Regions from separate parts of the Oceanobacillus sp. CF4.6 genome, predicted to be linked through region 1. Evidence: predicted binding sites of a transcription regulator. Region 1 holds the regulator's gene; the other holds the start of a gene.

Region 1 (3,406 bases):
GCAACAAGTAATTTCTTATAATTAGTTTATCAACCAAATTAACTTGAATGATTATTAAATATATTTTTAGTATTCTTAGTGTTTTTTGTTTCTTTCCTGAAGGTCTCGAACTTTTTGTGGGGTTACATCATTGCCTTCAGGATCTACGACGGTCATTGATTTAAACTGATTTTTGAATGAGCCTCTAACATTATTTAAATACTCTTCTCTCAGTTTTTTTTGTTCCACTTTTTCCTCATCGGATAAACCTTCATTTTTAGATTTTTTTGCCAATATATTAATCCGCTCCAGCTTTTCTTTCGATAGCATTTTTTTACCCTCCCGGTAAATTTAACAAAATTAAAAAGGCGGGAATTTTGTATATTCCTGCCTTTCCATCGTACTCTACCAAGATTGGATATTCAAGTATTTTGAGCTTCCCTATATCTCCTATGTACGGTAGCTTTAGATACATGATAGCCTAAACCGTTTAGCGTCTTAGTTATTTCATCAAAGGTAAGTTTATTTTCGCGTAGACGGATAACCTCTTCAATTGGAAAAGAAATACGTTCCTTGCCCGGAGCCTTATTGTTATTGGAAAGGTTGCGTCTCGGATCATATCCTTCACTTACTGCTTTTTTCATACCTCTTTTTATTTTCATATTATGAATTTTACGTTGATATTCTTCGACAATGCCTACAATCTGAAGCACCATTGAATCCGACTCCGTCAATTCCAGTTCACCATCATGAATTGCCGTATAAATGGAGATATTTAATTTTTGAAGCTGGTGAAATAGAGCGATTTTCGTATTCCCTCTGCCGAGTCTTGTTTCATCCTGAATCAATAAGCAATCCGCTTTCTTTTCAGAAAAATAATCCAACATTTTAAATATACCTTCCCGCTCGATTTCGTATCCACTCACCTGTTCTTCAATAGAGTCGATGACAGTAAAATTATATTTATCGGCAAGTCGGAGCAATTCCTGTTTTTGCCGCGTCAATGATGTTTCCTGTGTTTTCTTGTCTGTACTGACACGACAGTATATTACTGCATTCAAACCAATGCCCCTCTTTCATTAAAATTTACCCACTAATAATCATGGAAAAGTATAGGAAACCCAATGATAATGCAAAAGCAACTAAATAGAAAGCATCCGTTTTTGAAATTTTTTCAAACATGGTATAGTCCCCCTTTGAATTTTTTAGAACTATTGTTCGCCTATTTAAAGTATACTACCGAACATATGTCCTGTCAACGAATTTTAGAACGAATGTTTGCTTATACAATAATAAAATGGTAAACTATCATTAATAAATCCTATGTGAGAGGTGAGCACTAGATGACAAAACTTTCAAAAAGACAGCAAATGATTCTTGATTTTATAAAAAGTGAAGTTAAACAAAAAGGTTATCCACCCTCCGTTCGTGAAATAGCAGTAGCTGTTGGTCTTGCTTCAAGTTCGACCGTACATGGTCACCTGGAAAGAATAGAAAGCAAAGGTTTCATTCGAAGAGATCCTACCAAACCGAGGGCAATAGAAATTATCGACCTAAACGAAGAGAATCAGATCCCGAAAAACGAAGCACGCTATGCTCCTGTAATCGGTAAGGTAACTGCAGGGCTTCCTATTACAGCAGTTGAAAACATCGAGGAGTTTATTCCACTTCCTAGTTCTACTGCCAGTCCTGATGACAATTTATTTGTACTAGTCATTGATGGTGAAAGTATGATAGAAGCGGGAATACTTGATGGCGATATGGTAATCGTGAAACAGCAAAACACAGCTGATAACAGTGATATTGTAGTTGCTATGACAGAAGATAATGAGGCTACGGTGAAGCGTTTCTTCAAGGAGAAAGGCCATATACGTTTGCAGCCTGAAAATGCTACTATGGACCCTTTAATCTATCCTAATGTAACCATCTTAGGAAAAGTAATCGGGTTATACAGAAACATCCATTAACAAAAAGAGAGGCTTTACCAAATGTTGGTAAAACCTCTCTTTTTGTTTTCTATTATATAAAGGCAAAGCAGGAAGCTTCGGAAATCTAAAGGTCCCTATGGAGATGTCATACTTTTTCATACGTTTTATTATTCTGGTACTCAATAATTTTTTGATCCATTACTTTCCCATTTTCTACAATAATTGCGTTACTTAAAACTTCATTTTCTTTAACTCTGTCTTCGATAATAATATCAATATATTTAACTAGTTCTTTTCCAAGAATCTCAGAAACCGTATAGGCAAATAAAGCTGGGGAATGATCGACGATATAGTGAAGTACACCATCCACTATATAAGTTGGATTTTCTATTGATGTAGGAACACTCGATTCAATACCACCTTTTCGATCACAACTTACATCAATTATCATTGATGGTTTCTTCATTATCAAAAGATCCTCTTTATATATTAAATGATCATCTCTATTAATATCCCATAAAACCGCATTTACAACAACATCGTAACTCCCTAGCTCTTTTCTTAATAATTTCTCCATATTTCTATCGTATACAGTTACATCTGCACCTAATGAAGTTAATATTCTTGACGCTCCCCTAGCACTGTTTCCTCTTCCTATCAAAGCCACTTTGCAATCATATGGCATTTTTCCAAACAGGGAAAAGGCATGTAGCACCGAAGCTTCTCCAGCCATTTCATTATTTCTCCAGAAACTATGTCGACCTTGTTCAAACATATTCTCCCACGCTATTGCGGTAAGGCCATTTCCTGTTAATATATCAGTTATTTCTTGACTTTGTACCGTATGCACCCAACCAAATATTGTTTTTCCATGACTAAGTTCGTTTAAATAGCTAGCATCCCCTACTTTAGGATCACAGATTACATCTATGCTCAATATTTCACGTTTGGAAACAACGTTTGCTCCTGCTGATCTATAATCTTCATCTGTATAACCTAGCAAGTTACCATAGCCACTTTCAAAAAATAAAAATTTTTTATTTTTAATAGAAGCAATATGATGAGGTAATAAAGCTCTCCTTTTTTCATTTTCTTTCGTACTCATTAAAAACCCAATCTTTTTCATGTCAGTCATTCCTCCAATAGTTTTTATTAATTGAAAAACTAATCGATCCTTCACACCTGAAATGACTCTTTTACGTTATCTTTTGTATTTCACTTTACTAAAGTAAAGTATTAACTATTGTCATTGATTTTAGATAGCATCCGTATGCTTGTTACCATTTGCTACCAAACTACCTCTTTAGTATAACACAACTTCGAATAATTCCAGTGTACTAATACAAAAATATAATTCGAATCTAATATTTCAGTTTATTTATTCCTGAAACCTTGTTATTATTGCTGAACACTAATCCTTGGTACTACTTAAAAAAGAAAGGATTGACTCTTCAATCTCTCCTTTCTTAAGCTTATTATTTATATTTTAATAATTTTAA
Region 2 (3,406 bases), on a different contig from region 1:
TCTAATTCTTGACTACATTCTATTGTATTTTCACTACTAATACCATAAACTTCCGCCGTTTTTAGCAACGTTTCTTTTTTCTGATTTATTTTCTCTATCAAGTTCACTTTCGTTTCTTTGTTATATGCAAACATAAGTTTCTCCCATAAAAATTATAGATTTCATAAATTATTTTCCTTTAAAGCCTTTAAAGCCTTTAAAGTTAGGAGCCAAATCAAGGCAAATATTGGCAATTCATAAGTTATTTTGACGTAATATATACATTTCCCTTTATTAGTGTTCTTAAACAATATAATTCAATAATAATCGCAAGTTGAATGAATGGCGTTTAATAAATGTAATGTTTTTGCTTTAGGGAAATACCTATTTAACCAAAGAGGATGCTAATATTAACATATATGAATAGGATTTCTCATAGGAAAAGTAGAGCAATTTATTATTGATCAATATGTTAGTTAGAAACTTCGTATATATAACAAATCTTGTTAATCCAGGCGATATATGGTAAAACTAATAAAGTATTACTATCAATGAAGGAGAGATGCGTAATGAATAAAACAGAATTAGTTAATAAAGTTGCTGAGGCTTCAGAGCTTTCAAAGAAAGATACAGGCAAAGCAGTTAATTCTATTTTCGAATCTATTAGTGAAGCACTTTCAAGTGGAGACGGAGTTCAACTAATCGGTTTTGGTAATTTTGAAGTTAGAGAAAGATCCGCAAGAAAGGGTCGTAACCCACAAACAGGTGAGGAAATAGAAATAAAAGCAAGTAAAGTACCTGCTTTCAAACCAGGTAAAAGTCTAAAAGAAGCAGTGAAGTAAGTACATAAAGTCAGCATAAAATGTTGGCTTTATTTCTTTGTTTTAATAATAATTTGGAAAATTATAATTAAAACTTAATGCAATTAATGAAGACAGATATTACAAAAAACGGTCATTTTTCATAGTGATTCTTTTCAAAGTAAGAGCTTACGTAAGTAAAATACTTTTGGCATATGAGCATGGCCATCAATGGAACACCATAATAGCAGGAGAAGTTCAAAGGTCAGATTTTGTAGCCAAACATCGTCAATAATTGTTCTTTGTTAAAAGGATTTACATTTTATAATAAAGGTGGGAAAACTATTTTAACTACCACGGTGTTCCATTAGACCGACAATATATTACCCGCATCATAAACGGTAAAGTAATGGTGAGCTACATCGGATCCTACGCTTGGGATATAGACAAAAAATGAAACCAAATATAGGAAAATATAGGTAATCCGGTGCCTTACCCAATTTTCCTATTAAGTGTAACAGTTCAAGGAGATAGTTTTGCAATAGGACAGCCACAATCTAATTTCCCTAAAAATATACTTGTATAGGGTTATGTTTCGGCAATCCTAATTTTGACTTTCACTCCTCATAGTAATCCTATAAAAAGAACAACAAAAAACACATAGATCATTAATCTATGTAAACTTCAAGGATACTCTCTAGAGATACTATGGTGTATTTGTTATCATTCAGTTGTAAATACCTTTTCATTGTATCAATCTTTTTTAGTTTGCCATTTATTTTATGAAAGTCATATCTCTTGTAATACTCAATGGTTATACTCAGGTCGTTATGTATTGCTAGTTGTAATTTCATGTTTATATCATTTAATTGCTGCTCATCCAGTTCTGACTTTATCTTATGTTCCTTCTCTTCCCACATTTGATTCAAGAGATTTATATGTTCAGGCATCATCATCGCTGTCCACTTGATATTTCCTCTATCATTTACCATCTCGTTCTCCACCTTTTAAAAGATAAATAAAAAAGAAAAACAATTCATTGTTCCCTCATCAAGAACAATTGTTCCTATTTTAACATATAGAAAACACTAAAATCAATATTATGTTTTTGTAAAGACAAAAGATAAAGCAGAAACATGAACATAATACCGGTGCCTTACCTATCCCGTCTATTAGTGTCCCGGTACAAGGAGGGTTTTTATGTTTTTTAAAATCAGGAAGTACGAAACCTTATTTACGTCTATATTACTTGTATAGGGTTATGTTTCGGCAATCCTGATTTTGTCGTAACTTTCAATCTTTTGTTAGAACCCATCTCCTACATTTCCCTACTAATTCTGTGTTTCAGTAATCATTGGAATATAATGATGAAAATTATCCTTTTTATAAAGGTTAATTTTTTGTTTTAATAGAAAAAGGTATATCTTTATTTTCAGAATAGATAAAATAGTGTATTATGAAATTGGGTGAAATGTGTCTAAAATTGTAAAGAGGTGTAGCTTATTGATTGCCGAAAAAGATTTAAAATTAATGCAAACGGCGTACGGTTTATTGTATGAGTTAGAAAATTCTATGCGAACCTTCATTAGGGCTAATATGGAAGATTACTATGGGATTCATTGGTTCCACTGCGCACCACGAATTGTGTTAAAACGCCCACCATCTAAATCTTTTGAAAGCCTCCTGTTCAGCGACTACGAAACATACTTCCGAAATTATCCCAAAGCCTTTACTAACTTACCACCAAAATTATTCACTCTACTTCATCAACTTTATCCAATACGAAACAAAATTGCCCATAATCACTTACTCTCTCTATCAGAGTTTGAATTGCTTGAACAATACTGTTCATGTTTGATTAAATTTATGGACAATAAACATCGAAAGTCATTAGTCATGTCTTAGGCATAGTAATGAAGATTATAAGGTAAGTTTTAAAGCATATTGGTGTTATTTCAATCAGGAAAAGATGCCTGTTGTACTTTAAATGAAGAGTGTAAACGGGGCACCTAATTTACATGTACAATTAATTGCACCGCAAAATGCGGTGCTTTTTGTTGTCAATAAAATAGAGTTCAAATTGAACTAGGCTATTTCCATATTTTTTTTATTTGCTTATTCAACTAAAGCACCAAATAGCGGAAGAAGTTACAAAACTTCTTCTGTTGCTTCTTTTTTAAATATCCCAACAAATAACATAACAAGTCCTACGATGAAACCTATGGGAAATAGGATCCACATAATCATTGACGCCCAACCACTTCCAACGATAGCTGCGTATGTTAGCCCAATCGCGAAAGATAAGGCTGGGGAAATTGACACCATAAGAGCGAAGCCCCATACCCTATATTTTCTCTTTTTCGACTTTCCTTCACCAAACTGATAAGCCAAAACTGCTCCAAGAACTGCTATTGCATACCCCACGACAATTGCCATTTTTTAATCCCCCTTTATAAATCTTAAATTCTCCATCCCGTCATACCTTTGTTCAAGTAATGCACCCGTTTGTTGAAGCAAAAAGTCTATTGAGGTTTTACGTTTTCGGAATAAGGCATTTTTGTAATTATAATTGGATCACTTAAATTTACGTTTGGAATTTGTTGTGGTTCACTTTCACTGGGCATAGA

What was found. Region 1 encodes LexA, which represses DNA repair genes until DNA is damaged. Its sites were predicted from a motif close to CGAACATATGTTCG; they were not measured.
Region 2: a site for LexA is predicted at 1,833-1,846, ahead of ACHABU_RS09080 (YolD-like family protein). Genes of this name have one in related genera too.

Annotation. Positions count from the first base shown of each region.
Region 1 covers NZ_JBIMEX010000017.1:41,252-44,657, reverse strand. The annotation lists gene ACHABU_RS19350 (DUF896 domain-containing protein) at 76-309, opposite strand; gene ACHABU_RS19345 (YneB family resolvase-like protein) at 402-1,040, opposite strand; gene lexA (transcriptional repressor LexA) at 1,323-1,946, shown strand; gene ACHABU_RS19335 (N(5)-(carboxyethyl)ornithine synthase) at 2,053-3,033, opposite strand.
Region 2 covers NZ_JBIMEX010000004.1:189,193-192,598, forward strand. The annotation lists gene ACHABU_RS09070 (Spo0E family sporulation regulatory protein-aspartic acid phosphatase) at 1-134, opposite strand, end outside; gene ACHABU_RS09075 (HU family DNA-binding protein) at 549-821, shown strand; gene ACHABU_RS09080 (YolD-like family protein) at 1,448-1,771, opposite strand; gene ACHABU_RS09085 (hypothetical protein) at 2,928-3,215, opposite strand; gene ACHABU_RS09090 (hypothetical protein) at 3,302-3,406, opposite strand, start outside.